DNA from 3 places in the Streptomyces sp. NPDC059443 genome. Region 2 is predicted to be linked to each of the others. Evidence: riboswitches for the same ligand, from Rfam matches in the RefSeq annotation. Region 2 holds a riboswitch; each other region holds the start of a gene.
What was found. Region 2 has a riboswitch for cyclic di-AMP ahead of ACFXDJ_RS27540 (transglycosylase family protein). Riboswitches for the same ligand answer to the same signal wherever they lie in the genome.
Positions count from the first base shown of each region.

Region 1: it holds a riboswitch for cyclic di-AMP, as region 2 does, so the genes downstream of both, ACFXDJ_RS13775 (M23 family metallopeptidase) here and ACFXDJ_RS27540 (transglycosylase family protein) in region 2, are expected to answer to the same signal.
Region 3: it holds a riboswitch for cyclic di-AMP, as region 2 does, so the genes downstream of both, ACFXDJ_RS02690 (LysM peptidoglycan-binding domain-containing M23 family metallopeptidase) here and ACFXDJ_RS27540 (transglycosylase family protein) in region 2, are expected to answer to the same signal.

Region 1 covers NZ_JBHYVM010000011.1:139,040-148,850, reverse strand. Annotated here, with positions in the region: gene ACFXDJ_RS13780 (GntR family transcriptional regulator) at 18-683, opposite strand; gene ACFXDJ_RS13775 (M23 family metallopeptidase) at 874-1,665, opposite strand; cyclic di-AMP (ydaO/yuaA leader) riboswitch at 1,678-1,837, opposite strand; gene ACFXDJ_RS13770 (M16 family metallopeptidase) at 2,044-3,411, opposite strand; gene ACFXDJ_RS13765 (M16 family metallopeptidase) at 3,444-4,805, opposite strand; gene ACFXDJ_RS13760 (DNA topoisomerase (ATP-hydrolyzing) subunit A) at 5,039-7,495, shown strand; gene ACFXDJ_RS13755 (restriction endonuclease) at 7,603-9,690, shown strand; gene ACFXDJ_RS13750 (CobW family GTP-binding protein) at 9,705-9,811, opposite strand, start outside.
Region 2 covers NZ_JBHYVM010000033.1:20,245-30,055, reverse strand. Annotated here, with positions in the region: gene ACFXDJ_RS27550 (recombinase family protein) at 1-65, shown strand, start outside; gene ACFXDJ_RS27545 (transglycosylase family protein) at 169-1,284, shown strand; cyclic di-AMP (ydaO/yuaA leader) riboswitch at 1,561-1,732, shown strand; gene ACFXDJ_RS27540 (transglycosylase family protein) at 1,735-2,433, shown strand; gene eno (phosphopyruvate hydratase) at 2,730-4,016, shown strand; gene ACFXDJ_RS27530 (septum formation initiator family protein) at 4,107-4,595, shown strand; gene ACFXDJ_RS27525 (DUF501 domain-containing protein) at 4,636-5,193, shown strand; gene ACFXDJ_RS27520 (exopolyphosphatase) at 5,190-6,131, shown strand; gene ACFXDJ_RS27515 (NAD(P)/FAD-dependent oxidoreductase) at 6,563-7,948, shown strand; gene ACFXDJ_RS27510 (class I SAM-dependent methyltransferase) at 8,093-9,424, shown strand; gene ACFXDJ_RS27505 (ABC transporter permease) at 9,502-9,811, opposite strand, start outside.
Region 3 covers NZ_JBHYVM010000002.1:215,768-225,578, forward strand. Annotated here, with positions in the region: gene ACFXDJ_RS02670 (hypothetical protein) at 517-1,593, shown strand; gene ACFXDJ_RS02675 (hypothetical protein) at 1,656-2,747, shown strand; gene ACFXDJ_RS02680 (MBL fold metallo-hydrolase) at 2,873-4,135, opposite strand; gene ACFXDJ_RS02685 (SGNH/GDSL hydrolase family protein) at 4,282-5,079, opposite strand; gene ACFXDJ_RS02690 (LysM peptidoglycan-binding domain-containing M23 family metallopeptidase) at 5,236-6,252, opposite strand; cyclic di-AMP (ydaO/yuaA leader) riboswitch at 6,257-6,450, opposite strand; gene ACFXDJ_RS02695 (tyrosine-protein phosphatase) at 6,764-7,570, shown strand; gene ACFXDJ_RS02700 (aspartate aminotransferase family protein) at 7,648-9,072, opposite strand; gene hpnH (adenosyl-hopene transferase HpnH) at 9,069-9,811, opposite strand, start outside.

The DNA.
Region 1 (9,811 bases), on a different contig from region 2:
TTTGTATACGGCGTTTGTTAATGCCGGCCGCTCGCCATGTTTACGGCAGGTTGCAAAGTCCTCACCCTGATCCGGTACGCTCCCGCCGCGCGGTCGACGTGGGCCGCGGTCAGCGTCCGGGCCCGCTCGGCGTCGCCCCGGGCCACCGCGTCCACGATCGCGCCGTGCTCCGCCCAGGACTCCACCGGCCGCGCCGGGGACTCCACCACGTACATCCAGGCCAGCTTGTGGCGCATCTGGGTGAGCAGCGTGATCAGGCCCGGACTGCCCGACGCCTGGGCGAGCGTCTCGTGGAACCAGCCGCCCAGGGAGCGCAGGTCCTCCCCCTGCCCCCTCCTGGCCCTCTCCTGGCCCAGCCTGACCAGCCCCCGCAGCACCTTGAGGTGGGCCTCGCCGCGGCGCCGGGCGGCCCGGGCGGCCGCCAGGGGCTCCAGCAGCATCCGCAGTTCCAGGAGGTCGGCCGCCTCCTGCTCGGTCGGCTCGGCCACGCAGGCGCCCGCGTGCCGGCGGGTGGTCACGAACCCCTCGGACTCCAGCGTGCGCAGTGCCTCGCGCACCGGGACGCGCGAGACTCCGTACCGGCGGGCCAGCACCTCCTCGGTCAGCCGGCCACCGGGTTCGAACACCCCGGAGACGATGTCGTCGCGGATTGCTGTGCATACCGTGTGCGCGGGAATACGCAAGACCGGACCTCCGCCTTTTTCGTATGGCTGTACGCACTGCGACTCTATTGCAACACACGATAATTTCCGAGGACGGCCGGAAATACGAAACATTCACACAACGCGAAGGCCCCGGCTCGGAGAGAGCCGGGGCCTTCGGGAAGACACGCGTGCGGCGGAGCGTCGTGCAGCCTGCGTCGTGCGGCCTGCGTCAGACGTTGACGCCGTGGGAGCGCAGGTACGCGACCGGGTCGATGTCCGTGCCGTACGCCTCGCCGGAACGGGCCTCGAAGTGCAGGTGCGGGCCGCTGGAGTTGCCGGTGGAGCCCGACAGGCCGATCTGCTGGCCCGGGGTCACCTGCTGGCCGACGGAGACGCTCAGCGAGGTCATGTGGCCGTACTGGGTGTAGGTGCCGTCGGCGTGCTTGATGACGACGTTGTTGCCGTACGCGCCGCCCCAGCCCGCCTCGACCACGGTGCCCATGCCGACCGCGTGCACCTCGGTGCCGGAGGCGGCGTGGAAGTCGATGCCGGTGTGGCTGCCGGAGGACCACATGCCGCCGCCCGCGTGGTACTGGGTGCTGACGTAGGAGTCCGTGATCGGGGCCACGAAGGTGTTGAGGCGCTTGCGCTCCTCTTCGCGGGCCGCGCGCTCGGCGGCGTCACGCTCTTCCTTGGCGCGGGCTTCGGCCTTCGCCTTGGCCTCGGCAGCCCGCTGCTTCGCGTCGGCCTCGGCCTGCGCCTTGGCGGCGGCGGCCTCGGCGGCCCGCTGCTGGGAGTGGGCCTGCGCCTGGATCTCGCCGGCGAGTTCGTCGGCCACCACGATGGTGTTCAGGCCGGTGTCCTCGACGGTGGGGGCCTTGTCCGCGGCGAACGCCGGGCCGGCCAGGGAGCCGACGACACCGGTGGTGACGACGGCGGCTATACCGGCGTAGCCGGCGGTCTTGCGGCTCAAACGACTGGAACCACGGTGCTTACCGGCGGCACGACTGCCAAAGGCCATGAAGGGGCTGATCCTTTCCTTCCCTCTCGCCTACCGGGTTAGCTGACGGGTTCGGAGCAGGAAGGTCTCCTACGGGCCCCCTCTCGCGAGGCGGTCCGATTCACCCCAGGGACACATGTGGGTCCCCGGCTCCCCAGGCTCGCGCCTGACGGGGACTCGGCGATCGCTGTCCGGTGCCGCGGACGCGGCGGTTACAACTGACGGACAGCACGGCCGACGCTAGGCGGATCATCAGTCAATCGCCAAACAGACACGCCCTTTTGTTGCGTACGCCACACCACATTCGAGCAACCACGCGACCAAACGGACAAAAGGGGCCCCTGCGGACAAGCCGCCAGAGCCCCTCCTGTGACCGCCGAACGGACGGTTTCCGTCCGGTCAGTTGGTGACCACGGTGACCTCGCCGATCCCGAGGGCCCGTACCGGCTCCTCGATCTGCGAGGCGTCGCCCACCAGCACCGTGACCAGGCGGTCCACCGGGAAGGCGCTGACGACCGCCGAAGTGGCCTCCACCGTGCCCGTTTCGGCGAGCCGCGCGTACAACTGCGCCTGGTAGTCGTCCGGGAGCTCCTGCTCGACCTGGTCGGCGAGGGTGCCCGCGACCGAGGCGGCCGTCTCGAACTTCAGCGGGGCCACGCCCACCAAGTTCTGTACCGCCACGTCCCGTTCGGCGTCGGTCAGGCCGCCCTCGGCGAGGGTGCGCAGCACCTTCCAGAGGTCGTCCAGCGCCGGGCCGGTGTTCGGGGTGTCCACCGAGCCGCTGATGGCGAGCATCGAGGCGCCCTTGCCGTCGGCGGTGGAACGCAGCACCTGGCCGAAGGCGCGCACGCCGTACGTGTACCCCTTCTCCTCGCGCAGCACCTTGTCCAGGCGCGAGGTGAGGGTGCCGCCCAGGCAGTACGTGCCGAGCACCTGGGGCGCCCAGACCCGGTCGTGCCGGTCCGGCCCGATGCGGCCGATCAGCAACTGCGTCTGGACGGCGCCGGGCCGGTCCACGATGACCACGCGGCCGCGGTCGTCGGCGGTGATCGGTGCGACCGGGCGGGGCTCGGTGGTGTCACCGGTCCACGCGCCCAGGGTGTCGGCCAGGACGGCGTCCAGGTCGATGCCGGTCAGGTCGCCGACGATCACCGCGGTGGCGGTCGCGGGGCGTACGTGGGCCTCGTAGAAGGCCCGTACGGCCGCGGAGTCGATCCGCGCGACCGTGTCCTCGGTGCCCTGGCGCGGGCGGGACATCCGCAGGGACGCCGGGAACAGCTCCTTCGAGAGCTGCTTGGCGGCGCGGCGCTGCGGGTTGGCCAGCTCGTGCGGGATCTCGTCGAGCCGGTTGCGCACCAGGCGGTCGACCTCGGCGTCGGCGAAGGCCGGCGCGCGCAGCGCCTCGGCGACCAGCCCCAGCGCCTTGTGCAGGCGGGAGGCCGGAACCTCCAGGGAGACCCGCAGGCCCGGGTGGTCGGCGTGCGCGTCGAGGGTGGCTCCGCAGCGCTCCAGCTCGGCCGCGAACTCCTCGGCGGAACGCTTGTCGGTGCCCTCGGACAGGGCGCGGGACATGATGGTGGCCACGCCGTCCAGGCCCTCGGGCTCCGCGTCGAGCGGGGCGGCGAGGTTGATCTCGACGGCGATGACCTGCTGGCCCGGCCGGTGGCAGCGCAGCAGGGTCAGGCCGTTGGCCAGGACCCCGCGGTCGGGGGCCGGGAAGGCCCACGGCTGCGGCTCGCCGGCCCGGGGCCGCGGGTGGAAGGTCATCGTGACGGCTGCGGTGTCGGCTGCGGTGTCGCTCACTGCTCCGCCCCTTCGTTCTCGTTCTCGTCGCTGTTCTCGGCCGCATCGGCCGACTCGTCCGCCGCGATCGGCTCGTACACGAGCACCGCGCGGTTGTCCGGGCGCAGTCGGGCCGCGGCCACGGCCTGGACCTCCTCGGCGGTGATGTCGAGGACCCGCTGGACGGCGGTCAGCGCCAGCTGCGGGTCGCCGAACAGCACCGCGAAGCGGCACAGTTCGTCGGCGCGGCCGGACACCGTGCTCAGCCGGTCCAGCCACTCGCGCTCCAGCTGGGCCTGCGCGCGCTCCATCTCCTCAGCCGTCGGGCCCTCGGCGGCGAACCGCGCGAGCTCCTCGTCCACGGCCGCCTCGATGGCGGGCACCTCGACCCCGCTGGAGGTCTTGACGTCCAGCCAGCCGAGCGAGGGCGCACCGGCCAGGCGCAGCATGCCGAAGCCGGCGGCGACGGCGCTCTGGTCGCGGCGGACCAGGCGGTTGTGGAGCCGGGAGGAGTCGCCGCTGCCGAGGACGGTCAGCGCCACGTCGGCGGCGTCGCACTCGCGGGTGCCGTCGTGCGGGAGCCGGTAGGCGGCCATCAGGGCGCGGGCCGGCACCTCCTCGACGATCTCCTCGCGCAGCTGCTCGCCCATGATGTCGGGGAGCGAGCCGTCGCGCGGCGGCTGCTTGCCGTCGTGGCCGGGGATGGTGCCGAAGTACTTCTCGACCCAGGCGAGCGTCTGCTCGGGGTCGATGTCGCCGACCACCGAAAGCACCGCGTTGTTGGGCGCGTAGTACGTACGGAAGAAGGTGCGCGCGTCCTCCAGGGACGCGGCGTCCAGGTCGGCCATCGAGCCGATCGGCGTGTGGTGGTACGGGTGGCCCTCCGGGTACGCGAGGGCGGTCAGCCGCTCGAAGGCCGTACCGTACGGGACGTTGTCGTAGCGCTGGCGGCGCTCGTTCTTGACGACGTCGCGCTGGTTCTCCATGGACTCCTCGTCCAGGGCGGCCAGCAGCGAGCCCATCCGGTCCGCCTCCAGCCACAGGGCGAGCTCCAGCTGGTGCGTCGGCATCGTCTCGAAGTAGTTGGTGCGCTCGAAGCTGGTGGTGCCGTTGAGGGAGCCGCCGGCCCCCTGGACCAGTTCGAAGTGGTCGTTGCCGGACACGTTCTTCGAGCCCTGGAACATCAGGTGCTCGAAGAGGTGAGCAAGGCCGGTACGCCCCTTGACTTCGTGGCGCGAGCCGACGTCGTACCAGAGGCAGACCGCGGCGACCGGGGTCAGGTGGTCCTCGGACAGCACCACGCGCAGGCCGTTGGCCAGCCTGTGCTCGGTCGCTGTGAGGCCGCCGGAGCCGGCCTGGGCTGTGGCCGTGTGACCCATGGGCATGTGGTCCCTTCGATCGCGATGCAGAGATTCCTGTCAGACCTGCCACTGTATGCAAGCGTGTCGGCGACCGGAGAAGTTCCCGGCCCAGTCCTGGGTCGGAGTCGGCGTTGTCGGTGCCTCGGGCCACAATGGTCCGCGTCACCCCTGTCCGAAACCCGGCCAGGCCCACCAGCCCACCCCGTGAGAGCTCAGCTCATCCCGATTCTTGGTTAAGGAGCCGCGCAGCGATGGCCCGCCGCAGCACGAAGACCCCGCCGCCGGAGGATTTCGAGGAGAAGATCCTCGACATCGACGTCGTCGACGAAATGCAGGGCTCCTTCCTCGAGTACGCGTACTCGGTGATCTACTCCCGCGCCCTGCCCGACGCACGCGACGGCATGAAGCCGGTGCACCGGCGCATCGTCTACCAGATGAACGAGATGGGCCTGCGCCCCGACCGCGGCTACGTCAAGTGCGCGCGCGTCGTCGGCGAGGTCATGGGCAAACTGCACCCGCACGGAGACGCGTCGATCTACGACGCCCTCGTGCGCATGGCGCAGCCCTTCTCCATGCGGCTCCCGCTGGTCGACGGCCACGGCAACTTCGGCTCGCTCGGCAACGACGACCCGCCGGCCGCGATGCGCTACACCGAGTCCAAGATGGCCGACGCCGCGTCGCTGATGACGGACGGCATCGACGAGAACACCGTCGACTTCGCCGCGAACTACGACGGCCAGGAGCGGGAGCCGGTCGTACTCCCGGCCGCGTACCCGAACCTGCTGGTCAACGGCGCGTCCGGGATCGCGGTCGGCATGGCCACCAACATGGCCCCGCACAACCTGGGCGAGGTCATCGCGGCCGCCCGCCACCTGATCCGCTACCCGGAGGCGGACCTGGAGGCGCTCATGCGCTTCGTACCGGGTCCCGACCTGCCCACCGGCGGCCGGATCGTGGGCCTCGCGGGCATCAAGGACGCCTACGAGAACGGGCGCGGCACCTTCAAGATCCGCTCGACGGTGGCCTTGGAGGACGTGACCCCGCGCCGCAAGGGCCTGGTCGTCACCGAACTGCCCTTCACGGTCGGCCCCGAGAAGGTCATCGCGAAGATCAAGGACCTGGTCGGCTCCAAGAAGCTCCAGGGCATCGCGGACGTCAAGGACCTCACCGACCGTTCGCACGGCCTGCGCCTGGTCATCGAGATCAAGAACGGCTTCCACCCCGAGGCCGTGCTGGAGCAGCTGTACAAGCTGACGCCGATGGAGGAGTCCTTCGGCATCAACAACGTCGCGCTGGTCGACGGACAGCCGCTGACGCTGGGCCTCAAGGAGCTCCTGGAGGTCTACCTCGACCACCGCTTCGAGGTCGTGCGGCGCCGCAGCGAGTTCCGCCGGGGCAAGCGGCGCGACCGGCTGCACCTGGTCGAGGGCCTGCTGGTGGCCCTGCTCGACATCGACGAGGTCATCCGGATCATCCGGGACAGCGACAACTCCGCCCAGGCCAAGGAGCGCCTGATGGAGCGCTTCTCGCTGAGCGAGATCCAGACCCAGTACATCCTGGACACCCCGCTGCGCCGCCTCACCCGCTTCGACCGGATCGAGCTGGAGTCCGAGCGCGACCGGCTGACCGGCGAGATCGACGAGCTGACCGGGATCCTGGACTCCGACAACGAGCTGCGCAAGCTGGTCTCCTCGGAGCTCGCCGCGGTGGCGAAGAAGTACGGCACGGAGCGCCGTACGGTGCTGCTGGAATCCGCCGGGACCCCGGTCGCGGCGGTACCGCTGGAGGTCGAGGACACCCCGTGCCGGGTGCTGCTGTCCTCCACCGGCCTGCTGGCCCGCACCGCGAACGCCGATCCGCTTCCCGAGGAGGAGGGCGGCGCCCGCGCCAAGCACGACCTGGTCGTCTCGCAGGTCGCGGCGACCGCTCGCGCCGACATCGGCGCGGTCACCTCGTACGGGCGGCTCCTGCGGCTCTCGGTGATCGACCTGCCGCAGCTGCCGGACACCCACGCCGCGCCGAACCTGGCGGGCGGCGCCCCGGTCTCGGAGTTCCTCTCCGGGCTGGAGGCCGACGAGAAGGTCGTCTGCCTGACCTCGCTGGACGAGTCGGGGCAGGGTCTGGCGCTCGGCACCGAGCAGGGCGTGGTCAAGCGGGTCGTGCCGGACTACCCGGCCAACAAGGACGAGCTGGAGGTCATCACCCTCAAGGACGGTGACCGGATCGTCGGGGCGGTCGAGCTGCGCACGGGCGAGGAGGACCTCGTCTTCATCACGGACGACGCCCAGCTGCTGCGCTACCCGGCGGGCCAGGTGCGCCCGCAGGGCCGCCCGGCGGGCGGTATGGCGGGCATCAAGCTGTCCGACAACGCCAAGGTGATCCACTTCTCGGCCGTGGACCCGGCGCGCGACGCCGTGGTGTTCACGGTGGCCGGCTCGCACGGGACGCTGGACGACTCCCTGCTGTCCGTGAAGCTGACCCCGTTCGACCAGTACCCGCGCAAGGGCCGGGCCACCGGCGGCGTCCGCTGCCAGCGCTTCCTGAAGGGCGAGGACCTGCTGGTCCTGGCCTGGGCGGGCGGCTCGCCCGCCCGCGCGGCGACGGCGAACGGCACCCCGGCCGAGCTGCCGGCGGTGGACCCGCGCCGGGACGGCTCGGGCACCTCGCTCCCGGTCGCGGTCGCGGCGCTGGCGGGGGCCGCGCTTTAGGAGGCGGGAGGTCATTCGGGTGGTACGTCCAGGGGACGTACCACCCGAATGGCGACTAGTGTTTTCCCTCTTGGCACGGTCGGGTGGGGCGGGGAGACACGGATCTGATGAGTCGTCGGTCGGGCGGATTGATCGGGGACTGGGCCGAGGCCCAGCGCCGGACGCAGCAGACACAGCTGATCCAGCAGCGCGAGGCGGAGCGCCGGCAGCGGACCTACGAACGTGACGTGGCCCGGGGTCAGCGTGAGCAACAAGCGGCCCACCGGCAGCGCCGCGAGGCCGAGGCACTGCGGCGGACGGCGCAGATCGACTCCGAAGTCGCCGCCCTGCAAGGCCTGCTGGTCGCGGGGTGCCGGGCACCGGCGTTCCGGACGGCCGCCCTCGCCCGGCCCGAGCTGCTGGAGCCGTTCAATCCCGGGACGCTGGCGAACCCGGTACCGATGCCGCGGATCGACCAGTTCCAGCAGCAGAGCAGCGGCTGGACCCTCGGCTCGGGCGGGCGGGCACAGGCGGAGCGCGAGGCCCACGACCGGTACACCCAGGCTTGGCAGGCCGCCCATGCCGCTGAGGCGCAGCGGCAGCAGCAACTGGCGGCGTACCGGCAGCAGTACGACCGGTGGGCGGCGGAGCAGCTCGCCGAGATCCGGGCGCACAACAGCGGGCTCACCGAGCTGACGGCGGCGCTGCGCACCGGCGACGCGGAGACGGTGGTGGAGTACTTCTCGGCCGCCCTGTACGCCTCTACGGCCTGGACCGAGGCGCTGCCGAGGCAGTTGGCGGCGGCGTACGACCCCTCGGCGCGCCAGCTGGTGCTGGACTGGGAGCTGCCCGGGTACGCGGTGGTCCCGGAGGCCAGGGCGGTCCAGTACCTGCCGAGCACGGACCAGGACAAGGTGAAGCCCCGGCCGGTCACGGAGCGGCGGGCGCTCTACCGGGACCTGCTGGCCCAATGCGTGCTGTTGGTGGTGCGCGAGCTGTACGCGGCAGACGAGTTCGGCGTGCTGGACTCGGTCGTGGTCAACGGCTTCGTGGACTGCCCCGATCCGGTGACCGGGCAGGAGGCCCGGTTCGTACTCGCCACGGTGTCGGTACCGCGCAGCACGTTCGCGGGACTTCGGCTGGAGCAGGTCAGCGCGGTGGACTGCCTTGTCGAAGGCCTGCGCGGGCAGTTGTCGACGCGGCCCGACCAGCTGACGGCCGTGCGGGCGGGGCGCCGCCCGGAGGAGGTCGGCGCCGTCGTCAGCCACGGCGGGAACGGGGGCGGTGGCGAGGAGGAGCCCGACCTCTTCGCGATGGACCCGATCGCCTTCGAGAACCTCGTCGCGGAGCTGTTCCGGGCCATGGGCATGGAGGCGGTGACCACGCAGCGCTCCGGCGACGGCGGGGTGGACGTCGAGGCGCTGGACCCGGCCCCGATCCGGGGCGGGCGGATCGTGGTGCAGGTCAAGCGCTACCGCAACACGGTCGCGCCGACGGCCGTGCGCGACCTGTACGGGACGGTCCAGGACCGGGGGGCGAACAAGGGGGTACTGGTCACCACCGCGACCTTCGGACCCACGTCGTACGCGTTCATCGCTGACAAGCCGCTGGAACTGGTCGACGGAGCCACGCTCGTGGACCTGCTGCACCAGCACGGACTGCGCGGACGCCTCGGCGGAGGCCCGGCGGCCCCGGTCCCGGCCCAGCGAACGGGCGAGTCCGAGCCTCCCGCCGAACGGAACGTGCTCGGCATGTCCTGGGCGGGTCCGGTCGTGCTGGACGTGTGCGCGCTGGTCTGCGAAGGCAACCGGGTGCTGAGCGAGGACCACTTCGTGTTCTTCAACAACCCCAGCACCCCCGACGGTTCGGTACGGGCCCACGCGCACTCGGCACCCGACAAGGCGGCGCTGGCGGTCGTCTTCGACGCCCTGCCGCTCCGCGCCGACCGGCTGGTCCTCGTCGCCGCGATCGACCCGGATGCCGATCCGCACGCCGACCTGGCGGGCTTCACCGACGCCCGGATCCGGCTGCTGGGACCCGGCGGCGAAGAGCTGGGCCGCCTGGAGGTATCGGACGGCCGCGCCGGCGAGACGGCCCTGGTCCTGGGCTCTTTCCGGCGCCGCGCGGGCGGCGACTGGGACTTCGTCCTCGGCGGCAAGGGCTACCCGAACGGTCTGGAACCCCTCCTCGGCGACTTCGGCATCGAGGTCGCCTGACGGGACCGCCGCCCTCACGGTTCCTCTACGTCGACCTCCGCCTCGGCATCGGCATCGGGAGCCGGTTCCGCCGGGCGGTGTACGTAGCGCAGGACGCCCCACATGGACTCCGGTCCCGCGC
Region 2 (9,811 bases):
CGATCCCGCCCCTGAGGGTGATGGCGCGCGCGGCGAAGTCCCGTTCCACCCCCCAAAACACCTGAAACCCGCCTGACCGGAAGTCAGTGGACGTCTGAACTTGTGACAGGCGTTCGAAGGCCGCTAGGTTCTGCCGTTACCCCGCCGTTATGCGAAAGGTGCAGCCTCATGCGTTCCGGGAACGGCCGCCACAGACGCCCCCGACAGGTGCCCGCACTTGTCGTCACCGCCGGAGTCACCGGCTCCGCCCTCGCCCTGCCGCTGCTCGCGGCCACCGGCGCGAGCGCGGCCGAGACCTCCACCTGGGACAAGGTCGCCGAGTGCGAGAGCGGCGGTACTTGGAGCGCGAACTTCGGCAGCGGCGCTTACGGCGGGCTGCAGTTCACCCAGGAGCAGTGGAAGAACGCCGGCGGGCTCGACTTCGCCGAGCGCCCCGACCTCGCCAGCCGGTCCCAGCAGATCGCGGTGGGCGAGCGGGTGCTGGCCTCCCAGGGGCCCCAGGCGTGGCCCCTGTGCGGGGCGCCGGCCGGACTCTCGCAGCAGGGGCCCGCCGCCGAGGTGGATCCGGGCCTGCCCGGGGGCGGCAGCGCGGCCTCGCACTCCGTCTCCCGTCCGGACGGCTCCGTTCCGTACCTCGGGACGCCCGCGCCCTCCACGGACTTCGGGGCGCCGACCGCGCCGGCCCCCAAGGCCCCGGCTCCCTCCCCTTCGGGCACGCCGGCCTTCCTGCTGCCCGACTACCCGCTGCCCGTCATGCCGATGCCGGACCTCCCGGCGACGCCTCCGGGGCTCCCGGGCGACCCGACGGCTCCCGCGCACCCGGCGGACCCCGCCGTCCCGACGGCGCCGTCCACGGACCCGGCCGCGCCCGTGACGCCCACGGATCCGACGCACCCCGCGCACCCGGCGCATCCGGCCGACCCCGCGCACCCGGCGGACCCCACGGCGCCGGCCGTTCCCGCAAACCCGGCGGCGCCCGTCACGCCCGTCACGCCCGCCGACCCGGCCGTCCCGGCGACCCCGGGGGCCACCACCGACCCGGCCGCCCCGGCGGGGGGTGCCGGTAAGCACCGCGGCCCGGCCGCGGTTGAGGCGCCCGTCACATCTGATGCCGCGTCGGAGCCCTCGTACACCGTGAAGGCGGGCGACAGCCTGGCCGCCATCGCGGACGCCAAGGGTGTGAAGGGCGGCTGGAACGCGCTCTACAAGGCCAACGAGCAGGTCATCGGCAAGGACGCCGATCTGATCACGCCTGGTCAGAACCTGGATCTAACCCACCAATAGGGACACTTGGGGCGCCCGGGAACCACCTGATTGTCCGTTTTCCGTAAGTGAGACATGTGTCTCTTCCGGTCAACTGGCGTGTCAGGTCCCGAGGGTTCCGCAAACCCCGCCCTCACCTGCGCAAACACCCCCGCGGAGAGCGCAAGTAGGCACCGTTTCCCCCCGATGTCGCTCGTTGAACATCGGGGGGAGACCTGTCTACCTTCTGAATCGCTCGCCACCGCGGGCTCCTTCGACCGCATCGCCGAATCCTGCCGGCGGACGGAGGGAACACTCGTCGCGCAAGCGCCGAAGGCAGGAGCGGGGGAACCAAGGTAGGCGCCGGAACCGGCCGTTGAGAGACGGTCACGGAACCGGCTAGGGGTTAAGACAGGCGCTAGGTCGCCTGGCCGGGCACTCACTCGCCCGAACCCGACAGCTCACCTCGAAGGCGTCGGTGAGGAGAACTCCATGCTGCTTTCTGCCAAGGGCAAGCACCGCCGCGGCTCCAAGGCCGTCCGGCTCGTCACGCTGGCCGGCGTCGCCGGTGTCGCCGTCGCGGCTCCGCTGATGGCCGCGGGCACCGCTTCCGCCGCGACCGGTGCCGAGTGGGACCGCGTCGCCTCCTGCGAGTCCGGTGGCAACTGGGCCATCAACACGGGCAACGGCTACTACGGCGGCCTGCAGTTCTCGTCCTCCACGTGGGCCGCGTACGGCGGCAAGGCGTACGCCGCGCAGGCCAACCAGGCCTCCAAGTCCCAGCAGATAGCCATCGCCGAGAAGGTCCTCAAGGGCCAGGGCAAGGGCGCCTGGCCGTCCTGTGGCGTGGGCCTGTCGAACGCCGGCTACACCGGTGGTGGCGAGACCGAGGCCGCCCCGAAGAAGACCGAGACGAAGAAGCAGGAGAAGAAGGCCGAGCCGAAGAAGGAGACCAAGCGCTCCGAGGCTCCGGCCAACCGCTCCGAGCGTCCGGCCGCCCCGTCCAAGCCGAAGACCGAGGCCCCGAAGACCGGCAACGGCTCCTACGAGGTCAAGTCCGGCGACACGCTGGGCACCATCGCCGAGGCGAACAACGTCTCCGGCGGCTGGGAGAAGCTCTTCGAGCTCAACAAGGACATCGTCTCGGACGCCGACCTGATCTTCCCGGGTCAGAAGCTGAAGCTCAGCTGAACCCTGCGGCAACAGTCGCAATAGCGTTCGCAACACGCAGGATTTCCACCGCCCGGCGCGTAACCCCCCACGCGCCGGGCGGTGGTGCGTGCCCGACGTTTTTCCTGATGGCGGGTCCGGCAGCCCCCTCCGGGCAAGAGCCCTATGTCCCGTAAGAGGGGCATTCAGGCCCTTTTTCGTCCCAGGACCCGGGCGGTCGGGTCGCCGAGTGCTCGGAGCCGGTTAGGCTCTAAGCGGCAAGGCCATCCCACGGCCTGACATGCCACCGCACACTCAGCGTCACATCCCAGAAGGAGATGCTCGTGCCGTCCATCGACGTCGTCGTAGCCCGGGAAATCCTGGACTCCCGAGGCAACCCCACGGTCGAGGTCGAGGTTGGCCTCGACGATGGCAGCACCGGCCGTGCTGCAGTTCCGTCCGGCGCCTCCACCGGAGCGTTCGAAGCCGTAGAGCTCCGTGACGGTGACCCCAACCGCTACATGGGCAAGGGTGTCGAGAAGGCCGTCCTCGCCGTCATCGAGCAGCTCGGCCCGGAGCTCGTCGGCTACGACGCCACCGAGCAGCGCCTGATCGACCAGGCGATGATCGACCTGGACGCCACCGAGAACAAGGGCTCCCTCGGCGCCAACGCCATCCTCGGCGTCTCCCTCGCCGTCGCGCACGCCGCGTCCGAGGCCTCCGACCTCCCGCTGTTCCGCTACCTCGGCGGTCCGAACGCGCACCTGCTGCCCGTTCCGATGATGAACATCCTCAACGGTGGGTCGCACGCCGACTCCAACGTCGACATCCAGGAGTTCATGATCGCCCCGATCGGCGCGGAGTCCTTCTCCGAGGCCCTTCGCTGGGGTGCCGAGGTCTACCACACCCTCAAGAAGGTCCTGCACACCAAGGGCCTCTCCACCGGTCTGGGCGACGAGGGCGGCTTCGCGCCGAACCTGGAGTCCAACCGCGCCGCGCTCGACCTCATCGTCGAGGCCATCAAGCAGGCCGGCTACGTCCCGGGCACCCAGATCGCGCTCGCGCTCGACGTCGCCGCGTCCGAGTTCTACAAGGACGGCAAGTACGAGTTCGAGGGCCAGTCCCGCTCGGCCGCCGAGATGACCGACTACTACGCCGAGCTCGTCGAGGCGTACCCGCTGGTCTCCATCGAGGACCCGCTGTTCGAGGACGACTGGTCGGGCTGGAAGACCCTCACCGACCGCCTGGGCTCCAAGGTCCAGATCGTCGGCGACGACCTCTTCGTCACCAACCCGGAGCGTCTCGCCCGCGGTATCGAAGAGGGCTCGGCCAACGCCCTGCTCGTCAAGGTGAACCAGATCGGTTCGCTGACCGAGACCCTGGACGCCGTCGAGATGGCCCAGCGCAACGGCTTCAAGTGCATGATGTCGCACCGCTCCGGCGAGACCGAGGACGTCACCATCGCCGACCTCGCGGTCGCCGTGAACTGCGGCCAGATCAAGACCGGCGCCCCGGCCCGCTCGGACCGCGTCGCCAAGTACAACCAGCTGCTGCGCATCGAGGAGATCCTCGACGACGCCGCGGTGTACGCGGGCCGCAGCGCCTTCCCGCGCTTCAAGGGCTAATCACGCCCTAGCCTCCCTACGTCCCCGCACTCGGTCCCGTACCGTGTGCGGGGACGTATTGCGTAGTGCGCATATAGGGGAGGCGGATCAATGGCCGGGAACCGGGACCGGTTCGCCACGTTCTCGACCGCGACCAGGCTCAAGCAGCTGGGCGAGCGGACCGCGGCGCACGTCTACCGCTCGCAGTCCCGCCGCCAGGTCCGCCGCAGCCGGCTCACCGGCCGGGCCGCCCTGCTCGTCCTGGTCCTCTGTACCCTGGTCGTCGCCCTCGCGTATCCGATGCGCCAGTACGTGTCCCAGCGCTCGGAGATCGCGGAGCAGCAGAAGGCCGCCGTCTCCGCGCGGGACCGGCTGGAACGGCTGCGCGACGAGAAGGCCCGCTGGCAGGACAACGCGTACGCGGAGCAGCAGGCGCGCAAGCACCTGCACTTCGTCCGGCCGGGGGAGACCAGCTACATCATGAACGCCCCCGGAGCCGAGGCGGCCGAACACCGCCGCGGCGGACAGGCCGCCACCGACCGGCCCTGGTACTCCAACGTCTGGGACGGCGTCGACAAGGCCGACCGCCCGGGCGACTGAGTCCCACCCATCCACGATTACGAAAAGACTTCCTCCAGGCATGCAGACGCCCCCGCCCCAGACCGACCGGACCGAGCCGACCGCCGCCGACATCGAGGCGTTCCAGCAGCAGCTCGGCCGCCCGCCGCGCGGGCTGCGCGCCATCGCGCACCGCTGCCCGTGCGGGCAGCCGGACGTGGTGGAGACCGCCCCGCGGCTCCCCGACGGCACGCCCTTCCCGACGCTGTACTACCTGACCTGCCCGCGCGCCGCCGGTGCGATCGGCACGCTGGAGGCCAACGGCGTGATGAAGGCGATGCAGGCCAGGCTCGCCGAGGACCCGGAGCTGGCCGCCGCCTACCGGGCCGCGCACGAGGACTACATCACCCGCCGCGACGCCATCGAGGTGCTCGAAGGCTTCCCGAGCGCCGGCGGCATGCCGGACCGGGTGAAGTGCCTGCACGTGCTGGTCGGCCACTCGCTGGCCGCGGGCCCGGGCGTGAACCCGTTCGGCGACGAGGCCCTGGCGATGCTGCCCGAGTGGTGGGCCAAGGGCGCCTGCGTCACCCCGTGCGCGGAGAAGGCCCCGTGCGAGGAGCAGAAGGAGTCGCGGGCGTGACCCGGGTCGCGGCCGTCGACTGCGGTACGAACTCCATCCGTCTCCTCGTCGCGGACCTGGACCCCTCGACCGGCGAGTTCGCCGAGCTGGACCGCCGGATGACGGTGGTCCGCCTCGGCCAGGGCGTCGACAAGACGGGCCGGCTGGCCCCGGAGGCGCTGGAGCGCACCTTCGCGGCCTGCCGCGAGTACGCGGCGGTCATCAAGGAGCTCGGCGCCGAGCGCCTGCGCTTCGTGGCCACCTCGGCCTCCCGGGACGCCGAGAACCGGGACGAGTTCGTCCGGGGCGTGCTGGACATCCTGGGCGTCGAGCCCGAGGTGATCACCGGGGACCAGGAGGCGGAGTTCTCCTTCACCGGGGCCACGAAGGAGCTGAAGGGCACCGACCACCTGGAGAAGCCCTTCCTGGTGGTGGACATCGGCGGCGGCTCGACCGAGTTCGTGGTCGGCGAGGAGCACGTCCGGGCCGCCCGGTCCGTGGACGTCGGCTGCGTCCGGATGACCGAGCGCCACCTGGTCGTCGACGGGGTCGTCACCGACCCGCCGTCCGAGGCGCAGGTCGCCGCCATACGGGCCGACATCGAGGCGGCGCTGGACCTGGCCGCCGAGAGCGTCCCGCTGGCCGAGGCGCGCACCCTGGTGGGCCTGGCCGGTTCGGTGACCACGGTCGCCGCGATCGCGCTCGGCCTGGCGGAGTACGACTCCTCGGCGATCCACCACGCCCGGATCCCCTACGAGACGGTCCGCGAGGTCAGCGAGCGGATGCTGACCCTGACGCACGCCGAGCGCGCGGCGATCCCGGTGATGCACCCGGGCCGCGTCGACGTGATCGGCGCGGGCGCCCTGGTCCTCCTGGCGATCATGGAGCGGATCGGCGCCACGGAGGTCGTGGTCTCGGAGCACGACATCCTGGACGGCATCGCCTGGTCGGTGGGCTGACGGGAGTCCCGGGGGTCTCCGGGGGTCCCCGAGGGCGCGTCCGGGCCCTTTCGAGGGTCTTACGGGGGCCTTAGGTCCCGTCGTCCACATGAACTTCGTGAAGTTCTTCACAAGGAAAAGATGCCCGTGAGGGCTCTTGAGGCGCCTTTTGGGTGACTCGGGGGCCCCTCGGGCCTTCTTTTTACGAGCGTTCGTGCGAATGGCGGCCGCCGCGAGGGTCCGGCGGTAGGTATCCACGAACCCGGTGGTCTACTCCGCCCAAAGGGCTGGAGGCCAGTTCAGGCCTGGTCTTCAACGACTCCCGTTACACCCTGGTTCCCGCTTCGCGCCATGACCTCGGTCACGTGGGCGGCGGAGTGTAGCAGAGGGTCTCCAGCCCCTTGTGAAGGGGCTCACGAGCGTCACCCCTTGGGGTGCTGGATACTCGTTCCATGAGCACCACGGAGCGTCCCAGGATCCTCGTTGTAGGAGGTGGGTACGTAGGCCTGTACGCAGCCAAGCGCATCATGAAGAAGATGCGCTACGGCGAGGCGACCGTCACGGTCGTCGACCCGCGCTCGTACATGACCTACCAGCCCTTCCTCCCCGAAGTGGCCGCAGGCAGCATCTCGCCTCGGCACGTAGTCGTCCCGCTGCGACGCGTGCTTCCCAAGGCTGAGGTCCTCACCGGCCGGGTCACCAGCATCGACCAGGACCGCAAGGTCGCCGTCGTCACGCCGCTCGTCGGCGAGGCGTACGAGCTGCCTTTCGACTACCTGGTGATCGCGCTCGGCGCCATCTCCCGCACCTTCCCGATCCCCGGCCTCGCCGAACAGGGCATCGGCATGAAGGGCGTCGAAGAGGGCATCGGCCTGCGCAACCACGTCCTTGAGCAGCTGGACAAGGCCGAGTCCACGACGGACGAGGACGTCCGCCGCAAGGCACTCACCTTCGTCTTCGTCGGCGGCGGCTTCGCCGGCGCCGAGACGATAGGCGAGGTCGAGGACATGGCCCGCGACGCCGTGAAGTACTACACCAGCATCAAGCGCGAGGACATGCGCTTCATCCTGGTCGACGCGGCCGACAAGATCCTTCCCGAGGTCGGGCCCAAGCTCGGCACCTGGGGCAAGGAACACCTTGAGTCCCGCGGCATCGAGATCTACCTCAACACCTCCATGGACTCCTGCGTGGACGGCCACGTGGTGCTGAAGAACGGCCTTGAGGTCGACTCCAACACCCTGGTGTGGACCGCGGGCGTCAAGCCCAACCCGGTGCTGGCCCGCTACGGCCTGCCGCTGGGCCCGCGCGGCCACGTGGACGCCGAGCCGACCCTCCAGGTCAAGGGCACGGACTACATCTGGACCGCCGGCGACAACGCCCAGGTGCCCGACCTCGCCGCCCGCAAGGCCGGCGTGGAGAACGCCTGGTGCCCGCCGAACGCCCAGCACGCGCTGCGCCAGGCCAAGGTCCTCGGCGACAACGTCATCTCCGGGATGCGCGGCTTCCCGCAGAAGCCGTACTCGCACTCCAACAAGGGTGCGGTGGCGGGCCTCGGCCTCCACAAGGGCGTGGCGATGATCGTCATGGGCAAGATGAAGATCAAGCTCAAGGGCCGGCTCGCCTGGTACATGCACCGTGGCTACCACGGCATGGCCATGCCGACCTGGAACCGCAAGATCCGCGTCTTCGCCGACTGGACCCTCGCCATGTTCCTCAAGCGCGAGGTCGTCTCCCTCGGTGCCCTGGAGACCCCCCGCGAGGAGTTCTACGAGGCCGCCAAGCCGGCGCCGGCTCCGGCCGCCGCCGCTGCCCCGGCCGAGAAGGCCAAGGCCTCCTGACCGGCTCCGGCCGAACTCCCCCAGCGTGACCCCGAAGGGGCCGCCCGCCATCCGTGGTGCGGGCGGCCCCTTCGGCGTGTCCGGCGGATTGTCCGCCGCCGAGGTGGGGTAGACGCTTGGGTCGGACCGTTATGGAGGTGTGCCATGACCGACGCCGCGCCGCGGCTGGCCGCTGTGGCCGAGACCCTGCTCGGCGCCCCCCTGCCCGTGCGGGTCCGGGCCTGGGACGGCAGCGAAGCGGGCCCGCCCACCGGCCCCGTACTCGTCTTCCACAGCCGCCGTGCCCTGCGCCGCCTGCTGTGGAAGCCGGGCGAACTGGGGCTGGCACGGGCCTGGGTCTCGGGGGACATGACCGTGGAGGGCGATCTGTTCGCCCTCCTGGACCGGGTGGCGCCCCTGCTGTGGGAGCGCGGCCGTCCCCCCGGCGAGGAACCGTCGCCCGAGGCTTCCGCCGGAACGCTCGCGCTGCTGCGCGATCCCGCGGCGCGCGCCGCCGTACGGGACCTCGTGGGCCTCGCGCGGCCCTGGCCGGCGCCCGCTCCGCCGCCCGAGGAGGCCCTGCGCCGCGGCGGGCCGCGCCACACCAAGGGCCGCGACCGCGCGGCCATCAGCCACCACTACGACGTGGGCAACGAGTTCTACGCCCATGTCCTCGGCCCCTCGATGGTGTACTCCTGCGCCTACTGGAGCCCCGGCGGCACCCTGGAGGAGGCCCAGCGCGACAAGCTCGACCTGGTCTGCCGCAAGCTCGCCCTCAAGCCCGGCGACCGGCTCCTGGACGTCGGCTGCGGCTGGGGCTCCATGGCCCTGCACGCGGCCCGCGAGTACGGGGCCAGGGTCACCGGGATCACGCTCTCGCGCGAGCAGGCCGCGTACGCCCGCAAGCGGGTCGCCGAGGAGGGGCTGGCGGACCTGGTGGACATCCGGATCCAGGACTACCGGGACGTCAAGGACGGCCCGTACGAGGCCATTTCCTCCATCGGCATGGCCGAGCACGTGGGCGCCGACCGCTACCGCGCGTACGCCCACACCCTGTACGGGCTGCTGCGGCCCGGCGGCCGGCTGCTGAACCACCAGATCGCCCGGCGCCCCGAGCCGGACGAAGAGGCGTACCGCATCGACGAGTTCATAGACGCCTACGTCTTCCCCGACGGCGAGCTCTCCCCGCTCGGCACCACCGTGGGCGAACTGGAGCGGGCCGGCTTCGAGGTCCGCGACGTGGAGGCGCTGCGCGAGCACTACGCGCTCACCCTGCGGGCCTGGGTGGCACGGCTGGAGGAGCACTGGGAGGAGGCGGTCCGGCTGACCTCGCCCGGCCGGGCCCGGGTCTGGAAGCTGTACATGGCCGCCTCGGCGCTCGGCTTCGAGCACAACCGGCTCGGGGTCAACCAGGTGCTCGCGGTGCGCAGCGAGGGGCCGGGCCGGGCGGACTCCGGGATGCCGCTGCGGGCCCGGGAGTGGCCGGCGCAGCGGTAGGGGAACGGGAACGGCGAAGGCGAAGGGCCCCGCGGCCGTGGAGGTCGCGGGGCCCTTCGCCGTTCGTCCGGCCGGTGCTACTCGGTCTTGATCGCGGTCAGCATGTTCAGCCGGGCCGCGCTGCGGGCGGGCCACATGGCCGCCAGCACGCCGACCACGCCGGCCAGCAGGAGGAAGATGCCGATCCGGTCCCAGGGCAGGACCAGGGAGTAGTCCGGAATGCTCTTGGCGATGGTGGTGCCCACCGCCCAGGCGAGGAAGATGCCGATGGCGACGCCGAGGACCGCGCCGAAGAGCGAGATGACCACCGCCTCTAGGCGGATCATGTTCTTGACCCGGCTGCGGTCGAGGCCGATCGCGCGCAGCATGCCGATCTCCTGGGTCCGT
Region 3 (9,811 bases), on a different contig from region 2:
CTTGCCCCGGGTGCTTCCCGCTCCCGATGGAGCGCTCGCACGACAGCCCGAATGCGCCGTGGGCGCACACGCCCCGGCGCCGGAGGCGCGCGCCGACACCCCTCGACGCGCACCCGCACCTCGCCCCCCGCCCTCCCCGGGGGCCGCGGCCGGCTACCCGGGAGTCACATATTCAATCTCGGCATCTGCCACTCAAACCTGCATATCTCCTATGTAGATGCAACCCAGAAGGACTGTTAGAGTCCGCATGCGCTGCTCACGACAGAGTGGCGAAATGGCCGGTCCGAACCCCTGGTCTGCCCCTGAGCGGCGTACATCCGCGAGGCAGGCGGCCGTTGTGATGCCGTGACAGCTCCAGATGCCGTGACAGCTCCGCACCGACGACGCCCGCCGCCCCTGCCCCCGGGGCCCGGCCCCGGACCCGCGCCGCGCCCTGCCGTGCACCTTCAAGGCCCAGCGCATCCCGCACACCGCACACCACATCCCGCTTACCGCCCACCACATGGGGAGATCCACATGAAGACAGGACTGTTGCGCCGTTACGCCACGGGCAAGGCGCTGATCCTGGGTTCCGTACTGGCCCTGGCCGTACCGGGAACCGCCTACGCCAACACCGTGAGCGTGACCGTGAAGACCCCCGGGGCCACCAGCGGCCCCGCCGCGGCCAACTCCGAGATATCGACCCACGCGGACTGCACCTCCGGCCTCGCCTCCGGCGGCGGGATCAACCAGGCCATCGGCACCGGCGCGAGCGTGAACGGCAACCACGTCAACGGCACCTCGCCCAGCTCCGACGGCACCACCGAATACACCGGCTCCACCGGTGTCGTCGGCACCGACGTGACGCACTGGCTCGGCATCGGCGGAAGCGGGGGCCAGGTCAACGCCTCCTTCTCCACCACCCCCTACGCGATGTGCTTCACCAGCAGCCTGATCAACCACACCCAGGTCGTCATGAACAAGGCCAACACCCCCACCGCCGGGGTGACGGTGGGCCGCGTCACGGCGACCTGTCCGGCCAACACCCGCCTGCTCGGCGGCGGCGCCCGTACCACCCCGGGCAACACGGGCAGCTTGAAGTCGATCGCGAGCTTCCCCACCTTCAACAACTCCGCCCACGACTTCGGCGCGAAGGCCGCGGCGGACGGAGAGACAAACCCCGACTCCTGGACGGCGGTCGGCTGGGACTCCGGCGCCAACGCCGCCAACTACACCTACGCCTACGCGATCTGCAGCGGAAGCGGCATCAACGTCAGCGGCGCCACCGTGAAGGTCCGCTACACGGAGGTGAGCGGCCCGACCTCCGGCAGCACCGGACAGACGGCGACCGCGGGCTGCGGCGGCGGTGACGGGAACCTGGTCAGCGGCGGCGCCGCGATCAGCGGAGGCAGTGTGACGACCACGGACTTCACCGGTCCGGGTTCGGGCGGCGACCACCTCAACGGCAGCTTCCCCAGCAACTCCGGCGGCACCCCGGTCGGCGACGGAACCACCACGGCCGCCTACTGGACGGCCTCCGCCCACACCGGAGGCCAGTCCTCGCCCGGCACCTACACCGACGCCTGGGCACTGTGCGCCAACGACGGCGTCTGAGGCACCGGCTCCGAACAGCCGGAGGGCCGACCCCGCACATGAACGTCAAGAGAGAGAATCCGATGAGCACGAAATTCCGGCGGGGCTCCGCCACGGGCAAGGCCCTGATCCTGGCCGCCCTGCTGACCGTGGCGGTGCCGGGAGCCGCGTACGCCAAGACCGTCGACGTCACCGTCACCAGCCCCGGGGCCACCATGGGCCCGCCGACCCCCTTCACCGGGGTCTCCTCGCACGCGGACTGCGCCGACGGGCTCGTCTCGGGCGGCGGTGCCGACCAGGCCATCGGCGACGACGAGATGTCCAACGGCAATCACGTGATGGGCATGGTGCCCAGTGCCGACGGCGCCACCGAGTACACCGACGCGCCGGGGATCGTCGGCAGCGACGCCACGCACTGGATGGCGTTCGGCGGGAGCGGGAGCCGCAGCAGCACCGCCTTCTCCACCACCCCGTACGTCATCTGCCTGCACAGCAACCTCATCAGGCACACCCAGGTGGTCATGAACAAGGCCGTCGGACCGACCTCCGGGCTCTCGTCCAAGCTCGTGACGGCGACCTGCCCGGCCAACACGGTCCTGATCGGCGGCGGAGCCCGCACCACCCCGGCCAGCGTCGGCAGCCTGAAGCCGATCGCCTCCTTCCCCACCTTCAACGACGCCGGGCACCACTTCGGCTCGATCGCCGCGGGCGACGGCGAGCGGGACCCCGACTCCTGGACGGCTGTCGGGGGGATCGGCGGCGGACGCGGCGCTGACAACATGACCTACGCCTACGCGATCTGCAGCACGGGCGACATCAGCCTCAAGCACGTCTCCACGACGGTCCACTTCACCGAGGTCAGCGGCCCGAACACGGCCTCGACGGGACAGACCGCGACGGCCGGCTGCTCCCGCGGGGAAGGGCAGCTGGTCAGCGGGGGCGCCGCGATCAGCGGCGGCAACGTGACCACGACCGACTTCAGCAAGGCGACCTCGGGCGGCCCCCACCTCAACGGCAGCTTCCCCAGCGACGCCGCGGGCACCCCGGTCGGCGACGGCGGCGCCGACCCGTCGTACTGGACGGCCGCCACCCACAGCGGTGGTTCGCCCTCAGCGGGCAGCTACTCCGACGTCTGGGCGCTGTGCCTGGACGTGCAGCACGGGCACAAGCGGTAGCTCCACGAGCCGAGCGGCATGCCGAGAGCGGACCCTCCTGCGCCAGGAGGGTCCGCTCTGCGCGATCGGGAGCCCGAAGGCCCCACGGAGCTCGTAGAGCCCGTAGCCCTACGAGCCCACCAGCCCTACGAGCCCACCGCCTCCGGCTCCTCGCGGCCCGCCGGCGGGGTGACCGTCTTCAGAGGCTCGGACACGGGCTCGGACACAGGCACGGGCCCGGACGCGGCAGCCCCAGAGGCGGGCCCGGACGCGGCCGCAGGTGCGGACGCAGCCACCGGCCCCGCCGCCACGAACGGCCGCCACCACGCCCCGGCGGGCACGTCCGCCGCGCCCGGCTCGAACGGCTGCCCCGGCACCGGCAGGGCGATCGCCGCCCCGGCACCATCCGCCGCGGCCACCGTGCCCTCGCCCGGCTCGTCCCACGGGTGCGGGGCCAGGTTGAAGGTGCCCCAGTGGATCGGCAGCATCGTGCCGTGCGGCACCCCGCCCTGGAGGTCGAGGTGGGCGCGCATGCCCTCCTCCGGGGTCATGTGGATGTCCGGCCAGTATTCGGAGTAGGCCCCGATCTGGATCATCGTGGCGTCGAACGGCCCGTGCGCGGCGCCGATCTCCTTGAATCCGGGGAAGTACCCCGTGTCCCCGCTGTGGTACACCCGGTGCTCGTCCCCCGCGACCACCCAGGACGCCCACAGGGTGAACTGCTGGTTGCGCAGGCCGCGCCCGCAGAAGTGGCGGGCCGGGGTGGCCGTCAGGGAGAGCCCGGCGACCTTGGTGGTCTCGTTCCAGTCGAGCTCGCGCACCCGGTCGGCCGGGACGCCCCAGCGCTCCAGATGGGCTCCGACGCCGAGCGGGACCGCGAAGATCGTGTCCGTCCCGGCCAGTTCCTTGATGGTCGGCAGGTCGAGGTGGTCGTAGTGGTCGTGCGAGATCACCACGACGTCGACCTCGCCCAGCGAGGCCAGCGGGACCGGCACCGGGTGCAGTCGCTTGGGGCCGGCGAAGGGGAAGGGAGAGCACCGGTCGCCCCAGACCGGGTCGAACAGCACCCGGCGCCCGTCGATCTCGGCGAGCACGCTGGAGTGCCCCATCCAGGTCAGCCTGAGCCCGCTGGCCGGCGGCTTCGCCAGCTCGGCGAGGGTCGTCGGGTAGACCGGGATGGGCGCGCCGGGATTGCGCCGGAGGCGCTGCTCCTTGTGGAAGTAGATCTTGGCGAACTCCGCCATCGAACCGGAGGGCCTGGTCCGGGCCCCGACGGGATTCTGGAACACGCCGTCGGCGAAGTTCGGCGAGCTCCGGATCCGGTCCAGCCGGGCACCGGACGGGTCGGCGCCGAAGGCTTCGGGCCGCAGGGCGCGCAGCCGTGGACGCAAGGGACGGGAGCCGGTCAAGGCGCCTCCTGGGAGGGGTGGGGACAGGACGTTCTCATGGCTTACCACCATCCCAACGCACCGCACTACCGAAGGATTCCATTTCGCGCTCCCGGACGCGCCCCGGCACCCCGCCCCGCCCGCGTACCCGCGCCCGTCGGCACGTCCTACAGCGGCAGCAGGTCCGGCCGCTTGGGCTCCACATGGTCCCCGGAGGACTCCCCGCGCAGCCGCCGCCCGATCCACGGCACCAGGTACTCGCGCGCCCACTGGATGTTGTCGCGGGTCACGTCCACCGAGCCGCGCGGCCGCATCGGCGGCCACGGCTGGTCCGGATCGGCCGGGGTGTCCAGGCCGAGCACCTGGGCGGCGCGCAGGGCGACCCGCGTGTGGCCCTCGGGCGAGAGGTGCAGCCGGTCGTCGTCCCAGGCCCGCCGGTCCTGTACGGACTTCAGCGACCAGAGGTCGAGCACGGGGCACTCGTACCGGTCGGCGATGGAACGCACGTGCGCGCTGTACGTCGCGATCTTGCCCCGCATGTGTTTGAGGACCGGCACGTCGCGGGTGTCGAACCCGGTCGTGATCATCACCTGGCCGACCGATCCGGTGAGGTCGGCGACCGCCGCCTCGAACCGCTGCGCCACGTCGTCCGGATCGCTGCCGGGCCGGATGATGTCGTTGCCGCCCGCGCAGAAGGTCACCAGGTCCGGTGCGAGCTCCTTGGCCCGGGAGACCTGCTCGGCCACGATCTGGTCCAGGAGCCGGCCCCGGACGGCCAGGTTCGCGTACCGGAAGTCGTGCTCTTCGCGCTGATCGGCCAGGAGTACGGCCAGCCGGTCCGCCCAGCCGACGAACGTTTCCCCGGGTCCCGGGTCGCCGACGCCTTCGGTGAAGCTGTCCCCGATCGCCGCGTACGAGCCGATGGTCTTGAGTGTCGTCGTCACTGTCGTCGTCGTCGCTGCCACGGGACCACATCCTTCACCCCGGCGCCCGACCTACGCGACCGTAGCCAAGGGTTGACGGACCGTGATCTTTGCCACCCGCCGCACGAGGAATACCGCACGTGAGGCCGGGACCCCCTTCGGGTCCCGGCCTCAGACGGGTCGGACGGGTCGGACGGGTCAGATGCTGACGCCCTTCGACCGCAGGTAGGCCAGCGGGTCGATGTCCGAGCCGTACGAGGGCCCCGTGCGGATCTCGAAGTGGAGGTGCGGGCCGGTCACGTTGCCGGTGGCGCCGGAGAGGCCGATGCGCTGCCCGGCGGTGACGCTCTGGCCGACCGAGACGGACAGCTGGGAGAGGTGGCCGTACTGGCTGTACTTGCCGTCCGCGTGGCGGATGACCACCTCGTTGCCGTACGCGCCGCCCCAGCCGGCCGAAACGACCGTCCCCGCGCCGACGGCCTTGACGGTGGTGCCGGTGCTCGCGATGAAGTCGACACCCGTGTGGTAGCCGCTGGACCACATGGAACCGGCGGCCTTGTACGGGGTGGAGGTGCCGCCGCTGACCGGGGCGACGAACCCGGCGGAGGCCGGAGCCTCCTGCTGCTGCTTGACGGGGGCCGCCTTGGGGGCGGGGGCGGCCGGGGCCTCGGCCGTCGAAGCGCCCGAAGCGCCCGAAGAGTCCGAAGAGTCCGAGGAGTCGTCAGCGGAAGCCGAGGAGTCGTCCGACGAGGTGTCAGCCGCGGCGGAAGAAGGCTTCCCGGCCGGCGCCGGCGCCTGCTCGGCCGCCGGGGCCGCGCCGCCGGCGCCGGCGCCGAGGGTCAGCTTGAGGCCCGGGTGGATCAGCGACGGGTCGGAGCCCACGGCCTCGCGGTTGTCCGCGTAGAGCCGCTCCCAGCCACCGGTGAGGTGCTGCCGCGCGGCGATCTTGGAGAGGTAGTCCCCCGGCACCACCGTGTAGACGGTGGGGGCGGCCTGCGCCGCGGCCGGAGCGGCCTGGAGCGCGGCCGGCACCTGGGCGGCCCGCGCCGCCTGGACCGGCACGGTGGCAGGTGCGGCGGCCGGGGCGCCGGCCGCGTGGGCTCCGGCGGCCCCCAGCAGCGGGAGCGCGAGGGCCGCGCCGCCGGTGCCCGCAACGGCGAAACCTCGGGATATCGAGCGGGACTTCGGGCGGCGGTGCTTACCCGTTGCGGTCATGGCGAATTCCTCTCCGACGCCTGCGAGGTGAGCTGTCGGGTTCGGACGGGAGATGTCCGGCCATATCCGCGCCGGTGAACGGTGCGTGTACGGCTTCACCCCGAGCTGTCCCGTTGTAAAGATCCGGTGGGGATCGGGAACAGCGGCTTACCTGGTTCCCCCGCTCCTGCCACGCGCGTGAATAGTCGGGTGCGGTTGCCGGACGGCGGCAGGATTAGGCGGTCCATCCGGATCGATCGCGAACGTAATCGAGTCCGGCCGCACAGAACAAGTCACGAATTCACTGAAGGATTCTCAGGAATGACGGCCCGCCGGAATTCCGGTCACCCTGTGTCCATTCCCTGCCTTCAACAGCCGCCCCGACAAGGCAATTCGGCATTAACGATCAGGCACTCACGGTCACCGTATGATCTGGCTCACGGGGAGGTGTCCGATCTCGCCTCTCGCCATGGCAAGTTGTTCCCAAGTAGCGTAATTCGGACACTCTCGACGACGACACGGAGGAGCCCCTGTGACCCAGCGGATACCCCAGACCCCGCAGCCCGATCCGGAACGGACCGGAGTGCGCAACTTCCGTGACGTGGGCGGGATGCCGACCACGGACGGCCGGAAGGTCAAGCCGGGACGACTGTTCCGAAGCGGACATCTCGCACATGCCACCGAAACCGGCGCGGAATTCCTCGGCTCGCTCGGGCTGCACACCGTCTTCGACTTCCGCAACGCCGCCGACCAGGCGCTGGAAGGCCCGGACGTCGAGCTACCCGGCGTGCGGAACGTGAACATCCCGCTGTCGGACCCGGCCGACGGTCGTGAGTTCTGGAAGATGGTCCGCGACGGGGAAGCCGGCCAGCTCCACGAGGTCCTGGGTGACGGCAAGGCCGTCGAGCGGATGATGCGTTCCTATCGCGGGATCATCAAGACCCGCACCGCCGAGCACAGCAGGGTGGTGCACGCCCTCGCCGAGGACAGCGTCCCGGCCCTCCTGCACTGCGCGGCCGGCAAGGACCGGGCCGGCCTGTCGATCGCCGTCGTCCTGCTCGCGCTGGGCGTCGAGCGGGAGGCGATCGTCACGGACTACCTGGAGTCGAACGCCCCGCACAACCAGTACCGGGTCCGCCGGAGCACCGACGAGGCCCCGGTCCGCACCCCCGAGGTGCTCGAACTGCTCGCCCCGCTCTTCGACGCCCGCGCCCAGTACCTGACCGCGGCCTTCGAGACCGTCGAGGAGGAGTGGGGCGGGGTGGAGCGCTACCTCGCCGAGGGCCTCGGGCTCGCGCCCGAGACCCTCGACCGGCTCCGCGACCGGCTGCTGGACTGACGTCCCGCGAGGCAGGCCGTCGCCCCGGCGGCCGGTTCGGCGGCCCGGCGCTCGCCCCGGACCGCCGGTTCACCAGTTCACCGGTTCGCGACGGCCTGCTTCACCAGCGTCCTGCCGAAGTCCCACATCAGCGCGCCACCGCCGTGCGCCTCGTCCATGACCTCGCGGAAGGCCCCGACGAACCGGTCCACGTCCGCCTCGTCCACGATCAGCGGCGGAATGAGCTTGATCACTTCCAGGTGGTCCCCCGACACCTGCGTGAGGATCCGGTGCTTGCGCAGCAGCGGCACCACGACCATCTGCGCGAACAGCCCCTTGCGGGCCGCCTGCAGCATGGTCCACCGGCTCCGCAGCCCCAGCGAGGAGGGCCGGCCGAACTCGATGCCGATCATCAGCCCGCGCCCCCGTACCTCGTGGAGCAGCTCGTACTCGTCCACGAGCGCGGCGAGCCGGCCGCGCAGCAGGTCGCCCATCGCCCGGGCGTTGGCCACCACCCCCTCGTCGTCCATGACGGAGAGCACCGCGAGCCCGGCCGCCATCGCCTGCGCGTTGGAGCCGAAGCTCGCGGAGTGCACGAGGACCCGGTCCATGGAGGAGTAGACGCGTTGGAAGATCCAGTCCTTGCCCAGGGTCGCGCCGACCGGTACGTAGCCGCCGCTGAGCGCCTTCGCTACGCACACCAGGTCCGGTTCCACGCCGGGCTCGTGCTGATAGGCGTAGAACTCGCCGGTGCGTCCGAGGCCCGTCTGCACCTCGTCCGCGATCAGCAGGGCCTTGTGCCGGTGCAGCAGCTCCTGCGCGGCGAGCAGGAAACCGGGCGGGGCGGCGAGCACCCCCTTGCCCTGGATCGGCTCGACCACGAAGGCCGCCACGTCCCCCTTCCGCAGTTCCCGCTCCAGTGCGGCCAGGTCGCCGAGCGCGATCTTGGTGTCGGGCAGCAGCGGGGCGAAGCCCTCCCGGAAGCCGCCCTCGCCGTTCACCGAGAGCGAGCCGGCGGTGAGCCCGTGGAAGGCGTGGTCGCAGTAGAGGATCCTGGGCCGCCCGGTGGCGTACCGGGCGAACTTCAGGGCGGTCTCCACCGCCTCGGTGCCGCTGTTGCCGAAGAACACCCGGTCCAGGTGCGGGCTGTACGAGAGCAGCTTCTCCGCCAGCAGCCCGGGCAGCGGCTGGCAGTCGAAGCGGGTGAGGTCGGCGAGCTGGGCGTCCAGGACGTCGTGCAGGGCCTGTCTGACCACCGGGTGGTGGCGGCCCAGGCCCATCACCCCGAACCCGGCCAGCATGTCGAGGTAGTCGTTGCCGTCGGCGTCCCAGAAGTGGGCTCCCTCGGCCCGCTCGTAGACCTTGTCGAAGCCGATGGTGTGCAGCATCCGGGGCAGCTGGTGGTTGAGGTGACGGGCGTGCAGCTCGTACCGTTCCCCGCCGCGCTCGGCCAGCAGCGCGCCGAGGTCGAAGCCCCCGGCCCGGTCCCCCCGGCCCTCCTGCCCCGCCCGGGCCCCGCTCATGCCGAGGTGCCCCGGCTTCCGCCCACGGTCTCCCGGGCCGCGCGCAGCGACTCCTTCAGCGACCCCATGGTGGCGAGGACCGCCGTGGGCTCGTAGCCGCAGTGCGCCATGCAGTTCGCGCAGCGCGGGTCCTTTCCGCGGCCGTACTTGCTCCAGTCCGTGTCCTCGATGAGTTCCCGGTACGTGGGCACGTAGCCGTCGCTCATCAGATAGCAGGGCCGCTGCCAGCCGAAGAGGGAGTAATTCGGAATGGCCCATGCGGTGCAGGGGAAATCGGCCTTGCCCTCCAGGAAGTCCAGGAAGAGCGGGGAGTGGTTGAGCCGCCAGCGCCGCCGGTTGCCGCCCGCGAAGGCCTTCTTGAAGAGTTCGCGGGTCTGTTCCACGCCCAGGAAGTGTTCTTGGTCGGGGGCCTTCTCGTAGGCGTAGGCGGGCGAGATCATCATTTCGTCGACCTGGAGGTCGTCATTGAGGTAGTTGAGCACCTCGATGATGGTCTGCGGGGTGTCGGTGTTGAAGAAGGTGGAGTTGGTGGTCACCCGGAACCCGCGCTTCTTCGCCTCCTTGATGGCCGCGACCGCCTCGTCGAAGACCCCTTCCTTCGCCACCGACTCGTCGTGGCGCTCGCGCAGTCCGTCGATGTGCACGGCGAAGGCGAAGTAGGGGGACGGGGTGAACTTCTCGATCTTCTTGCGGAGCAGCATCGCGTTGGTGCAGAGGAAGACGTACTTCCGCTTCGCCA